DNA from 2 places in the Kitasatospora sp. NPDC094028 genome. Region 1 is predicted to be linked to the other one. Evidence: riboswitches for the same ligand, from Rfam matches in the RefSeq annotation. Region 1 holds a riboswitch; the other holds the start of a gene.
What was found. A riboswitch is a leader RNA that binds a small molecule or an ion and turns the genes downstream of it on or off. The one in region 1 is predicted to bind thiamine pyrophosphate.

Region 1 (7,148 bases):
CGGCCGGGAAGGCCGAGCCGCTGAGCTGCGGGAAGCGCTCCAGCTGCTTGGCGTTGGTGACCGGCATGATCTCCGGGATGATCGGCGTCTCGCAGCCCGCCGCCGCGACCCGGTCGCGCAGCCGCAGGTAGTCGTCGACCTCGAAGAACATCTGGGTGATCGCGTAGTCCGCGCCGGCCCGGATCTTCCCGACGAAGTGCCGGATGTCGTCGTCCCAGTTCGTGGAGCGCGGGTGCATGTTCGGCGAGGCCGCGACGCCCACGCAGAAGTCGCCGATCCCCTTGATCAGCTCGACCAGCTCGTACGCGTAGGTGACGCCCTCGGGGTGCCGGACCCACTCGCCCATCGGGTCGCCGGGCGGGTCGCCCCGGACGGCCAGGACGTTCCGGACGCCCTGGTCGGCGTACTGGCCGATGATGTTGCGCAGTTCCGCGATCGAGTGGTCCACGGCGGTCAGGTGGGCCACCGGGGTCAGGGTCGTCTCGGTGGCGATCCGGCCGACCATGTTGACGGTGCGCTCGCGCGAGGAGCCGCCGGCGCCGTAGGTCATGCAGACGAAGTTCGGGTCGAGCGGTTCGAGCCGACGGATGGCGTCCCAGAGCTTCTGCTCGCCCACCTCGGTGCGTGGCGGCATGAACTCGAACGAGAAGGACCGCTTGCCGGCCGCCAGCAGCTCGCGGACCGTCAGTGCGCGGTCCGTCCGGGTGGAAGCGATACCGAGTGCCATGCTGACAGGCTATCGGCCGGGTTCGGGCGGCCGACAACCCGATCCCACTGGGTGAGACGGCCGCTGGGCGGTATTCCGGCTATGTCCGGCCGTGGCCGGTACGGCCCCGGCGGCGGCTCGCACGGATGTTCCCAGCCACCCCGCTACGCTTGCTGCACCCGAGTGAATCAGCGGAGCCCCATCGTGACCTCGTCCAGCAACCGGCCGGCCAACCCCATCGACGTGGAGGACGTCCGTACCCGCGTCAACGACGCCCTCGCCGAGTTCATGGACGGACAGGCCACGCTGCTCGACAAGATCTCGCCGCAGCTGGCGCCCGCCACCGAGGCGCTGCGCGACTTCCTGCTGGACGGCGGCAAGCGGCTGCGCCCGGCCTTCTGCTACTGGGGCTGGCGCGCCGCCGGCGGCCCGGCGACCGGCGACGGGATCGCCCACGCGGCCGCCGCGCTGGAGCTGCTGCAGGCCAGCGCCCTGGTGCACGACGACCTGATGGACCGCAGCGACACCCGCCGCGGCCTGCCCTCCGTCCACCGCCGCTTCGAGGCGCTGCACCGGGAGAGCGGCTGGCGCGGCGACCGCGAGCAGTACGGCGCCTCGGCCGCGGTGCTGCTCGGCGACCTGCTGCTGATCTGGTGCGACGAGCTGTTCCTGCGCTCGGGCCTGGAGCCGGCCGCCGTGCTGGCCGCCAAGCCGGTGTTCGACCTGATGCGCACCGAGGTCATGGTCGGCCAGTACCTGGACGTGCTGGAGCCGGTGGCCGGCGACTCGGCCGACGACGGCGCGCTGGAGCGCGCGCGGACGGTGCTGCACTACAAGTCGGCGAAGTACACCATCGAGCGGCCCCTGCAGGTCGGCGCCCTGCTGGCCGGCGCCGGGCCGGAGCTGGTCGAGGCGCTCGGCGCGTTCGGGCTGCCGCTCGGCGAGGCCTTCCAGCTGCGGGACGACCTGCTCGGCGTCTTCGGGGACCCGGCGGTCACCGGCAAGCCCGCCGGGGACGACCTGCGCGAGGGCAAGCGCACCCTGCTGGTCGCGCACGCGATGCGCGGTCTGTCGGCCGAGGAGGCCCGGCACCTGGACCGGCGGCTCGGCGCGCCGGACCTGGCCGCCGCCGAGGTCGTCGAGCTGCGCGAGCTGGTCGCCCGCAGCGGCGCGCCCGAGCGCGTGGAGCAGCGGATCGCCGAGCTGATGCGGCAGGCCCTGGCCGCGCTGGCGGCGGCGCCGCTGGCGGACGAGCGGGCCCGCGAGGTGCTGCTGGCGCTGGCCGAGGCCGCCACCGTCCGCAAGTACTGACGGACGGCGACGGCCCCTGTGCTCAGCGGGTTCAGACCGCCGCGCGCACCCGGCGGGCGAGCTCGGCGGCGGCCGCCCGCGGGTCGTCCGCCGCGGTGATGGCCCGGACCACCACGATCCGGCGGGCGCCGGCCGCCAGCACCTCGTCGAGGTTGCCGAGGTCGATCCCGCCGATCGCGAACCACGGCCGGTCGGTGGGCTGCTTCGCCGCGTACGAGACCAGGCCGAGGCCCGGCGCGTAGCGGCCCGGCTTGGTCGGGGTGGGCCAGACCGGGCCGGTGCAGAAGTAGTCCACACCCGGCTCGGCGATCGCCGCGTCCACCTCGGACTCGGCGTGGCAGGAGCGCCCGATCAGGACGTCCTCGCCGAGGATCGCCCGGGCGGCCGGCACCGGCAGGTCGTCCTGGCCCAGGTGCAGCACGTCCGGCCGGGCCGCGTGGGCGACGTCGGCGCGGTCGTTGACGGCCAGCAGCTTGCCGTGCCGGTGGCAGGCGTCGGCGAAGACCTCCAGCGCCTCCAGCTCCTGCTTCGCCTCCAGGCCCTTGTCGCGGAGCTGGACGATGTCCACCCCGCCGGCCAGCGCCTCGTCGAGGAAGTCAACCAGGTCGCCCTGCTCGCGACGGGCGTCGGTGCACAGGTAGAGCCGGGCGTCCGCCAGACGGGCGCGGCGGTCGGTCATCACAGCGCCATGGCCTGGGCGCGGCGCTTGACCTCGGTCGCGCGGTTCTCCCACAGCGCCTGCACCGGGGTGCCGGGCAGCGACGCGTCCTCGGTGAACATCCACGCGATGATCTCTTCGTCGCTGAAGCCGCTGTCCCGCAGCACGGTCAGCAGGCCGACCAGGTGCTTGACCGGGCCGTCCTCGTCGATGAACGCCGCCGGGACCTGCAGCGACTTGTTGGGACCGCGGCGGACCGCGATCAGGTCACCCTTCTTGACCATGTTGCGGACCTCGGTGACCAGCACACCCCACCGCTCGGAGATGTCGGGCAGGTACAGCCACTCGGGGACCAGGGCGTCAGTCTTGGCATCGATCTCACTCACGGCACCAGACTGCCACCTCCGCACCGGTCCGCGCACCAAGGGCCCGGTCACGGGCACCCGTGAGGTCAGCGCGCCGCCGCCTTGAGCGGCACCTCCGGGTCCGCCGCGCGGGCCGGATCCAGCGCCGTGCCGCGCTCGATCAGCTTCCGCCCCTGGGTGAGGTCGCGCGGCCGGTCCACGGTCAGCAGCGCGCTCGGCACGCCGTCGCGCAGCCAGAGCACCGCCCAGGAGGCGTCCTGCGGGCTGCCGCGCCACAGCAGCTCGTCGCCCTCGGCGTGCCGGCCGGCGTACTGCACCATCCGCCCGAACTGCTCGGACCAGAAGTACGGCACCGGGTCGTACGCGGGCGTGTCCGCCCCGAGCACCGAGGCGGCGGCCGCGTCGCCGGACTGCAGGGCGTGGTCCCAGTGCTGGACGGCCAGCCGGGCGCCGGCCCGGGCCGACGGGTAGCTGACGCAGTCCCCGACCGCGAGGACGCCGGGCAGGCTCGTGCGCAGCCGGCCGTCCACGACGACGGCGCCGCTCGCGTCCAGCTCGACGCCGGAGCCGACCAGCCAGCCGGTCGCGGGCCGGGCGCCGACGCCGACCACCACCTCGTCGGCGGGCAGGTGCGAGCCGTCCGCCAGCCGCACCGCGCCCGGCTCCACCGCCTCGACGCCGACCCCGCAGCGCAGCCCGATCCCGGCCTCCGCGTACCAGGCGGCCATCGCCGAGCCCACCTCGACCGGCAGCGCGCCCGGCAGCGGCGCCGGGCCCGCCTCCACGACGGTCACCTCGCAGCCGGCCTGCCGGGCGGCGGTCGCCACCTCGGCGCCGATCCAGCCCGCGCCGACCAGCACCAGCCGGCGGCCGGGGCGCAGCAGCGCGCGCAGCGCCAGGGCGTCGTCCAGGGTGTGCAGCAGGTGGGCCCGGTCGGCGCCGGGCAGGGCGCGCGGGACGGCGCCGGTGGCGATCACCAGCGCGTCGTACGGCAGCTCGCCGGCGTCGGTGTGCAGCACGCCGGGGGCCAGGCCGGTGGCGCGGCGGCCGAGCAGCAGCTCGACGCCGAGCTCCTCGTAGTCGATGTCCAGGGTGGTGGCGTCGGCCTTGCCGAGCAGCACGTCCTTGGAGAGCGGCGGCCGGTCGTACGGCGCGCGCGGCTCCTCGCCGACCAGCACGATCCGCCCCCGCCAGCCGCCCTGCCGCAGCTTCAGGGCGCACTGCGCCCCGGCCAGCCCGGCTCCGACGATGACGACCACCTGGTCCGTTCCGCTCAGCTCTGCCACGCCCGTCACTGTACCGAGGGGTCTCCGCGGCCCCGCCGGCCCCTCCACCGCCCGCCCGCCGCACGGGTCTTCGGCCGTCCCGCGGGCCACCGCGCGCGGGCCCGTCCGCCCTGCGTACGGGCCTTCGGCCGGGCCGACCCCCGGCGTTAAGGTGGTGGCACCACACGGGAGCCCGGCGGACCGGGCTGAGAGGCGGGCTGGCACGGCCCGCGACCGTCCGAACCTGATCCGGGTCATACCGGCGAAGGGAGAAGAGCAGCTTTGTCACGCTTGCCATCAGGCGCCCGCGCGGACGTGCTGGTGATCGGCGGGGGCATCATCGGCCTCGCCGTGGCCTGGCGCACCGCGCAGCGCGGCGCGGGGACCGTGATCGTGGTCGACCCCGCCCCCGGCGGCGGGGCCGCCGGGGTCGCGGCCGGGATGCTCGCCCCGGTCACCGAGCTGCAGTACGGCGAGGAGCCGCTGCTGCGCCTCGGGATGGCCTCGAACGAGCGGTACGCGGCCTTCGCCGCCGAGCTCTCCGAGGCGAGCGGCGGCCTGGACACCGGCTACCGCCGCTGCGGCACGATCGCCGTCGCGCTGGACTCCGACGACCGCGCGGAGCTGCGCGAACTGCACGCCTTCCACCAGCGGCTGGGCCTGGACTCGACCTGGCTGACCGGCCGGGAGGCCCGCCGGCTGGAGCCGATGCTCGCCCCCGGCGTGCGCGGCGGCCTGCACGTCGCGGACGACCACCAGGTCGACCCCCGCCGGCTGCTCGAGGCCCTGGTCGTCGCCTGCGAGGGCGCGAAGGTGCTGCTGCACCGCGCCGAGGCGGTCGAGCTGCTGGTCGAGGACGGCCGCGCGGTCGGCGCCCGGCTGGGCTCCGGCGAGACCGTCACCGCCGACCGGGTCGTGCTCGCCGCCGGCCCGCACAGCCACCGGCTGGCCGGCCTGCCCGAGGACGTGCTGCCCGCGATCCGCCCGGTGAAGGGGCAGGTGCTGCGGCTGGGGATACCGGACGCCTACCGGCCGTTCCTGTCCCGCAACGTCCGCGCCGTGGTGCGCGGCCAGCACATCTACCTCGTCCCCCGCGAGAACGGCGAGCTGGTGGTCGGCGCGACCACCGAGGAGCAGGGCTACGACACCACCGTCACCGCCGGCGGGGTCTACGAACTCCTGCGCGACGCCCACGAGTTGGTCCCGGGGATCACCGAACTCCCGCTGCTGGAGACCTCGGCCGGGCTGCGCCCGGGCTCGCCGGACAACGCCCCGCTGCTGGGCCCGACCTCGCTGCCCGGCCTGGTCGCCACCACCGGCCACTACCGCAACGGCGTGCTGCTCACCCCGGTGACCGCCGACCTGCTCGCCGACTACCTGACCACCGGCGAAGTCCCGGAGCTGGCACGGCCGTTCACGCCCACCCGGTTCGCCCAGGACCACCCCGTCACGAAGGCCTCCGCATGACCGAGATCGCCCTGACCGTCAACGGCGAGCCCCGCCGGCTGCCCGCCACGACCACCCTCGCCGAGCTGGTGGCCACCGTCAGCGCCGCCAACACCGGCGTCGCCGCCGCGCTCAACGAGGCCGTGGTGCCCCGCAGTTCGTGGTCCGAGACGTCGCTCAACAGCGGCGACCGGATCGAGATCCTCACCGCCGTCCAGGGAGGCTGACCATGGCCGACGACCTGCTGACCATCGCCGGGACGACCTTCTCCTCCCGGCTGATCATGGGCACCGGCGGCGCCCCCAGCCTGGAGGTCCTGGAGCGGGCGCTGCTCGCCTCCGGCACCGAGCTGACCACGGTGGCGATGCGCCGGGTGAACGCGAGCACCCAGGGCTCCGTGCTGGACGTGCTGACCCGCAACGGCATCCGGGTACTGCCCAACACGGCCGGCTGCTTCACCGCCGGCGAGGCCGTGCTGACCGCCCGGCTGGCCCGCGAGGCGCTCGGCACCGACTGGGTGAAGCTGGAGGTGATCGCCGACGAGCGCACCCTGCTGCCCGACCCGATCGAGCTGCTGGACGCCGCCGAGACGCTCGTCGACGACGGCTTCACCGTGCTCCCGTACACCAACGACGACCCGGTGCTGGCCCGCAAGCTGGAGGACGTCGGCTGCGCGGCGATCATGCCGCTGGGCTCGCCGATCGGCTCCGGCCTGGGCATCCGCAACCCGCACAACTTCCAGCTGATCGTGGAGAGCGCCAACGTCCCGGTGGTCCTGGACGCGGGCGCCGGCACCGCCTCCGACGTGGCGCTGGCGATGGAGCTGGGCTGCTCGGCGGTGATGCTCGCCTCCGCGGTGACCCGCGCCCAGGACCCGGTGCTGATGGCCGAGGCGATGCGGCACGCCGCCGAGGCCGGGCGCCTGGCCCACCGGGCCGGCCGCATCCCGCGCCGCTTCCACGCCGAGGCCTCCTCCGCGATGGCGGGCCGGGCGGACCTGGACACCCGCGAGCACCCGGCCTTCTGACGGCCGGGGCCCGGTAGGCCGTGTCACAAGCCGGTCCCGGAGCGGTGTCCGCCGGGATCGGCCTCCGGCCGCGCCACTAGACTCCCCCGGGTGGACATGGCATCGCACGACCCGCTGATCGGTACCCTGCTCGACGGCCGGTACCGGGTCGAGCAGCGCATCGCGGCCGGCGGGATGTCCACCGTGTACCGGGGCACCGACACCCGGCTCGACCGGGTCGTCGCGCTCAAGGTGATGCACCCGCAGCTGGCCGGCGACGAGGGCTTCACCGCCCGCTTCATCCGCGAGGCCAAGGCCGTCGCCCGGCTCACCCACCCCAACGTGGTCAACGTCTTCGACCAGGGCGCGGACGCCGGGCACGTCTTCCTCG
Region 2 (7,148 bases), on a different contig from region 1:
TCGCCGAGTTGATGCCCATCACCGCGCCGCTGGCGTCGAGCAGCGGGCCGCCGGAGTTGCCGGGGTTGATCGAGGCGTCGGTCTGCAGGGCGTTCATGTACGAGGCCTGCGAGCCGGTCTCGTCGCCGGAGGCGACCGGGCGGTCCTTGGCGCTGACGATGCCGCTGGTGACGGTGGACTCCAGGCCGTACGGCGCACCGATCGCGATGGTGGTGTCGCCGACGTTGACCTTGTCGGAGTCGGCCAGCGGGAGCGGCGCCAGCTTGTTCTTCGGCGGGTTCTCGATCTTGACCACGGCGACGTCGTAGCCGGACGCGTTGCCCAGCACCGAGGCGTTGTAGGAGGTGCCGTCGGCGAACTTGACGGTCAGCTTGCCGCCGCCGGCGCCGAGGGTCGGCGCGACCACGTGGTTGTTGGTGAGGATGTGGCCCTCGGTGTCGAAGACGAAGCCGGTGCCGGTGCCGGACTCGCCGTTGCCCTGCGCCTTGATGGTGACGACGCTGGGCAGCGCCTTCTGCGCGATGCCGGCGATCGAGCCGGGGGCGGGCTCGGTCTTCTGGGTGTTGCTGGCCTGGACGGTGGTGCTGCGGTGGTCGTTCGCGGAGCTGCCGCTGTCGTCGTTCTTCGCGACGGTCACACCGATCGCGCCGCCGGCCACACCGGCGACCAGCGCGACGGCGGCGACCAGGGCGACCAGGGCGCCGCGCTTCTTGCGCGGGCCGGACGGGCCCTGCGGGCCGCCGGGGTACTCGGCCGGGTAGCCGAGCGGGCCGGCCGGGCCGCCGGGGTGGCCGGGGCCGCCGGTGGCGTCGTGGGCGCCCCAGCCGCCGAGCGGCTGGCCGGCGCCGAAGGGGTGGTGGGCGTGCGCGGCCGGGCCGCCGGTCATCGGCGCGGGCGCCGCACCGTACGGGTCCGCGCCGGGGACGGGCGCGGCGCCGTACGGGTCCTGCGCGCCGGCGGCCGGGACGCCGTGGGTCGGGGTGGCGTACGGGTTGTCGCCCTGCGGCAGCGCGGCCGGGACGGGGGCGGCCGACGCGGCGGCGGGCGGCGCGGGCGGCAGGACCGGCGGCGGCGCGTCGAGGTAGCCGGTGACGGGGTCGACGGCGGGCTCGGCCGACTCGGCCGCCGCGGGCGCCGCGGTGACGGGCTCGGCGGCGGGCGCCGCCGGGGCCTCCGGCGCGGGGACCTTGGTGAAGGCGACGGTGGGCTTGTGCCCGCCCTCGGCCGGCGCCGGCTCGACGGGAGCGGCCGCGACGGGAGCGGCCTCGGCCGGCTCGGCCTTCGCCGCCGGGTCGGGGATCCGGCTGAACGCCATGGTCGGCTTGTGCCCGCCGTCAGCGGGGGCCGCGGCCGCGGCGTCGGCCGCGGGGGCCTCGACCGGCTCGGCCGCCGGCTCCGGCCCGGCCTTCGCCGCCGGGTCCGGGATCCGGCTGAACGCCATGGTCGGCTTGTGCCCGCCGCCCTGAGCAGGGGCGTCGGCAGCGGGAGCGTCCGCTCCCTGGCTGCCCGAGGGCTGCTCCCCCTGCGGCCCGGTGGGCCCAACCTCGCGCTCGGTGCTCACGGACGACCTCCATAGCTGACAGGACCAAGGACCATAGTTTTTCGCACCGCCGATTCGATCGCCGTAAGGACCCCTCTGAAGAACTCATAAGAATCCTTAGCCGCCACCGACGTTCGGGCCCGCTGACCTCGGGCGACCGGCCGCTCCCCCACCCCGGCGGGCGTCCCGCAATGCGGGTCGCGCACCCCTGGCCTTGGTGTTCACCCCCCGGCGCCGGTTAGCCTGTCGCTCCAAACTGACACGCGGGAGCTTGGACCCACCAGGCTGAGAGTGCGCATGTCGACGGTACGCCACTGGACTGACGGCGAACCGTCGAGGGGGCGCTGACCGCCGGAACCTGTCCGGGTAATGCCGGCGTAGGGAGTATCGGCCGTGCCGCCTGCTTCGCCATCCCCTTCCGAGGGCGCGCCCGCGTCCAAGGACTTCCCCGGTCCGGCCGCCGCGCCGACCGCCGTGCTCGACCACCCGGGACGGGCCGAGGCCCCGCTCGTCCTGGACACCGAACCGCCGCGCACGCTGCGCTTCCGGGACCACTTCGCGCTCTGGATGAACCTCGGCGTCAGCCTGATCGGCTTCTCCACCGCCGCCACCGTGCTCGGCGCCAAGGACAGCGAGCTGTCGCTGGCCGCCGCGGTGACCGCGATCGTGGCCGGGACGGCGGTCGGCACCGCGATGCTCGCCGTGGCCGCGCTGATCGGCGCCCGCACCGGCGCGCCCGCGATGGCGAACCTGCGCGGGCTGTTCGGCACCCGGCTGTCGTACCTGCCGACCGTGCTGAACATCGTCCAGTGCGTCGGCTGGGGCGTGTTCGAGCTGCTGACCATCTCGGCCGGCGCGCAGACCGTCGCGCACACCAGCGGCTACCGCTGGCTGTTCGTGCTGCTCGCCGGCGCACTGACCACCGCGCTGACCATCTGGCCGCTGGGCTCGATCGCGGTGCTGCGCCGGTTCGTGGCCGGGGCGGTGGCCGTGGCGATGGTGTACTTCACCGTCCAGCTGGGCCGCCAGGGCGTGCCGGACCCGGGCGCCGGGAACTGGACGGGCTTCCTGCACGCGACCGACACGATGATCGCGGTGTCGATCTCCTTCGTCCCGCTGGCCGCCGACTACACCCGGCACTCGCGCACCGCGCGGTCGGCCTTCTGGGGCAGCTTCTCCGGCTACACGGTCGCCCAGGTCTGGTGCTACGTGCTCGGCCTGATGGCGCTGCTGCAGTCGGACGGCGACCCGAACAAGATCTTCGACTCCTTCCTCGGGGTGTCGTTCGGATGGCTGTTCCTGCTGGTGCTGGTGCTGCGCGAGACCGACCAGTCCTTCGCCAACGTCTACTCGACGGCGATGTCGGTGCAGAACCTGCTGCCGCGGGTGGACCGCCGGGTGCTGAGCGGCGCGATCGGCCTGCTGACCACCGTGCTGGCGCTGCGGATCGACCGGTTCACCGACACCTACAGCAACTTCCTCGGCCTGATCGGCTCGGTGTTCGTGCCGCTGCTGGCCGTGCTGGCGGTGGACTACTTCTTCGGCGCGGGCCGGTCCGGCTGGAACCTCGCGGCCGACGCGCCGTCCCGCTGGCTGATGCTGCTGCCGTGGGTGCTGGGCTTCGCGGTCTACCAGTTCCTCGCGCCGACCGAGGTCGCCGACTGGTGGACGGGCTTCTGGACCTCGGCCCAGGAGACGCTGCACTTCACGCCGCAGGAGTGGACCTCGGCCTCGCTGTTCGCCTTCCTGGTGCCCGCGCTGGCCACCTGGGCGCTCACCCCGCTCACCCGCCGCACCGGCCGGGGCTGACCCCGGGCACGGCGTCCGGAGGCGAAGACGGCCCCGCAGGTTGGGACCGTCTTCGCCTCCGCTTCACTTCCGCCGCCTATCGTTAGCGCTGTGACCAGCAAAGACCTGCCCTCGGCGGCGGCGCGCACCGCGCCGCCCGTCCAGGTGATCGCCCACCGCGGTTCCTCCCACGCCCTGCCCGAGCACACCCTGGCGGCCTACCGGCGCGCCCTGGACGAGGGCGCGGACGCGGTCGAGTGCGACGTCCGGGTCACCGCGGACGGCCACCTGGTCTGCGTGCACGACCGCCGGATCGGCCGGGTGTCCAACGGCCGCGGCACCGTCTCCGCGATGACCCTCGCCGAGCTGGAGGCGTACGACTTCGGCGCGTGGAAGACCGGCCGCCCCAGCACCGACCCGGAGCTGCGCGGCGTGCTGCGGCTGGAGCGCCTGCTGGAGCTGGTGGTGGACTGCGGCCGCCCGGTGGACCTGGCGATCGAGACCAAGCACCCGGTGCGCTTCCGCGGCCGGGTGGAGGCCGAACTGCTGGCGATGCTGGAGCGGTTCAAGATCGGCCCGGAGCGGGAGGGCGACCGCCCGTCCGCCCGGATCATGAGCTTCTCCTCGATCGCGCTGACCCGGGTGGCCGAGGCCGCGCCGGACTACCGCCGGGTCTTCCTGATCGAGCGGATGCTGCCGCTGCTCGGCCGGCTGCGCGAGGGCAGGCCGCTGCCGGGCGGGGCGCGGATCGCCGGGCCGGGCATCGACCTGATCCGGGCCAGGCCGGACCTGGTGCCGCGGCTGCGCGAGCTGGGGCACGAGGTGCACGTGTGGACGGTGGACGAGCCGGCCGACGTCGAGCTGTGCCTGGAGCTCGGGGTGTCCGCGATCATCACCAACCGGCCGGCCGAGGTGCTGAAGCAGCTCGGCCGCTGAGCCGGGCCGCGCGGGGGTGGTCCGGGCCCGCGCGCCGGCGGTGATCCGCCGGGCCGGGAACGACGTCCTCGGCCAACCTGAACGTTTCGGTCGGCAGTCAAACCTTCCGGGCACGTTATTGCCGGAATTCTTCCGCGCGGGCGACGGAGGGTGAGCGCGGAATGACCTCTCGTCCACCGTCCGTCGTGCCGCCGGAAATGGGCCGCCGGGATCGCCGGACGGTCGTTTCCGACGCATTACCAAGGGGCATCTCTCCCTCGGCATACGCTGAAGGAGGTCCGGGGGTGGCGTTGATGGTGGCGCGCGAAGTGCCGACTTCATCGACCATGGCAGTGCCGCACGGCCCAGCGAGTGTCGGGGTCGCACGGCGCCGACTGCGTCGAGATCTGGGTGACCGGCAGATACCGGAACCGGTCATTGATGATGCCGTACTGATCCTTTCCGAGCTGTTGAGCAACGCCTGCCGGTACGCCCGTCCGCTCGGCCCGCTGACGGCCCTCGGCCGCGGCGCCCGCGCGGAGGTGGTGGACCAGGTGCTGGTCGGCGTCCCCTCGGGGAAGCACCCCGCACCGGGCGCCACCGAGCACGAGGACGGCCGGGGCGAGAGCAGACCGGACGGCCACGGCGAGGACCGGGACGAGCCGGCCGGCGGCGTGCTGGTCCGCTGGCAGATGCACACGGACGGCGTGCTGACCCTGGAGGTCACCGACGGCGGCGCGGCCACCCGGCCGCTGCCCGCCAGCCCCTCGCTGACCTCGCGCGGCGGCCGCGGCCTGAGCATCGTCGACCAGCTGGCCAGCGACTGGGGCGTGCGCGACGCGCCCGGCGAGGTGACGGTCTGGGCCGCGCTGCCCGCGCGCGCCCGGCACGCCCGGCGCACCGGCGGCGACGCCCGTTCGGCCTAGGGTCCGTCTCCCGCGCGGGCGGCAGCCGGCCCGGCCCTGCCGCCCGGGCCGGGCGGCGGATCGCACCGGGCCCGCCCCGGCGCGTTCCCGCCCGCCCGGGGAACGTCAGTAGGCTCTCCCGAGCAACAGGACCACGTCCCCGGGAGAGCCGCAGCATGGGCAAGAAGGCCGCCAAGAAGGCGCCGCAGCGCCAGTCCACCACCGCCGTCACGGGCGAGGTCCCCGTGGTGGGGGCCCGCGAGGCCTGCCCCTGCGGCTCGGGCCGCCGCTACAAGGCCTGCCACGGCCGGGAGGCCTCGCACGCCGTCCAGGAGCTGGTGCACCGCCCGTTCGAGGGCCTGCCGGGCGAGGCCGACTGGGTCGCGCTGCGCGAGCTGGTGCCCGCCGCCACGGTGCCGCTGACGCTGGCCGCCGGGGTGGCCGAGGGCGCCACCGGTGACGTCCCGTCGGTGACCCTGGCCACCGTGCTGCCGCTGGCCTGGCCGGCGCTGCGCCGCCAGGACGGCTCGATCCTGCTCGGCCTGCAGACCCAGTCCTCCTCCGGCGACCTCAGCCGCGACCTCGCGGACGCCCTGGAGCTGGCCCTGGCCACCGAGCCGGGCAGCCCCGTCCCCGCGCGCCGGACCGTCCCCGGCGGGCGCCGCCTGCAGGACCTGCTGGACGCCTCCGCCGCGTTCGCGCCCACCGTGCACACCGGCTTCGAGTTCTGGCTGGAGGACGCCGAGACCGCCACCGGCGAGGTCGCCGCCTCGCTGGAGCGCGCCAACGCCTCGGCCATCCCGACCGAGAAGCTGGGCAGCGTCGACGCCGCCTACTGGTGCGGCACCCCGGACAAGAACCACCTGCGCTGGGTGATGACCGTCCCCGAGGAGCAGCTGCTCGACGCGCTGGCCCGGCTGAACGCCGCCGGCGAGGCCTCGCTCGGCGCGGACACCCGGCTGGTCGGCTCGTTCCGCGCGCACGGCCTGACCGTCCCGGTGTGGGACCTGCCGCTCACGATGACCGCCGCCGACTGCGAGAAGCCCGCCGCCGAGTTCGCCGAGCGACTCGCCGCCACGCTCGCCGACGGAACGCCGCTCACCGCCGAGGAGCGGCGCGCCCGCGCAAACCTGGTGAACCGTCAGGTCACCTTGAACTAAAGCCTCGCAGGATCGGGGTGATACGCGTCACATTGTCGCCGGGAAGCGCAATTTCCCGGCGTACAGGGCGTCTTGGAAATTGGCGCGGGCGCCGATCCTTGTTACTGTCTAAAGCGTCCGGCCGCTGGTGCATCCCCCGTCGCCAGCGGTCGGATCTTTTTGTTTTCCGGAACGGGCCTTCGCGCACGCCGCCCACGCGCCCCCGGACCTCCGCGCACGACGGCGCACCCCTCAGTACGCCGAGCGCCCGCTGTCCAGACGGACCGTCGCCTCCACCAACTCGCCCAGCAGCGGCCCGACCTGGGGCAGCCGGACGCCGCCGTCCGCCGCCGGGCGGGGCGCCAGCACCCAGCGCACCCGGCCGGCCCCGCCGCCGGGCGGCAACGGCAGGAAGCCGCCCGGCCCGTGGTAGCGCAACGAGCCCGGCACCCACGGGAGTTGAGCGAGCATCTCGCCCAGCGAGTCCAGCGAGTAGGGGGCCACCAACAGCGCGTAGCGGCCCGGCATCGCCAGCACCGGGCCGAGCGGCAGCCGCAGCGCGCCCAGGTAGACCAGCGCCCGGGCACCGGCCGCCGCCGGCAGGCTGACCGCCGAGACCGCCGTACCGGTCGCCGCCAGCACCGGCGCGTCCGGGCTCTGCCGCTCCCACCACCAGCGCACCATCCGGGCGTCCGTGGTGGCGGCCAGCAGGGACGGGTCGTGCGGGTGCGCGCCGGGGACGGTGCAGTCCGGGTCGCCGCAGGAGCAGCGGCCGCCGCACAGCACGGCGCCCGGCACCACGGGCCAGCGGTGGTCGACGGCGGCCGTCAGGGCCGCGGCCAGCCGGGCGGAGTCATCGTC

Region 2: another riboswitch for thiamine pyrophosphate. It lies ahead of ACPC54_RS03505 (purine-cytosine permease family protein); the one in region 1 lies ahead of thiO (glycine oxidase ThiO).

Annotation. Positions count from the first base shown of each region.
Region 1 is NZ_JBMVFA010000001.1:255,992-263,139, reverse strand. Features, by position in the region: gene metF (methylenetetrahydrofolate reductase [NAD(P)H]) at 1-727, opposite strand, end outside; gene ACPC54_RS01155 (polyprenyl synthetase family protein) at 911-2,017, shown strand; gene thiE (thiamine phosphate synthase) at 2,049-2,696, opposite strand; gene ACPC54_RS01145 (Rv2175c family DNA-binding protein) at 2,696-3,061, opposite strand; gene ACPC54_RS01140 (NAD(P)/FAD-dependent oxidoreductase) at 3,127-4,326, opposite strand; TPP riboswitch at 4,481-4,593, shown strand; gene thiO (glycine oxidase ThiO) at 4,597-5,772, shown strand; gene thiS (sulfur carrier protein ThiS) at 5,769-5,978, shown strand; gene ACPC54_RS01125 (thiazole synthase) at 5,981-6,778, shown strand; gene pknB (Stk1 family PASTA domain-containing Ser/Thr kinase) at 6,875-7,148, shown strand, end outside.
Region 2 is NZ_JBMVFA010000002.1:102,902-110,049, forward strand. Features, by position in the region: gene ACPC54_RS03500 (S1C family serine protease) at 1-1,561, opposite strand, end outside; TPP riboswitch at 1,794-1,941, shown strand; gene ACPC54_RS03505 (purine-cytosine permease family protein) at 1,934-3,349, shown strand; gene ACPC54_RS03510 (glycerophosphodiester phosphodiesterase family protein) at 3,440-4,264, shown strand; gene ACPC54_RS03515 (ATP-binding protein) at 4,714-5,169, shown strand; gene ACPC54_RS03520 (DUF5926 family protein) at 5,325-6,308, shown strand; gene ACPC54_RS03525 (bifunctional DNA primase/polymerase) at 6,540-7,148, opposite strand, start outside.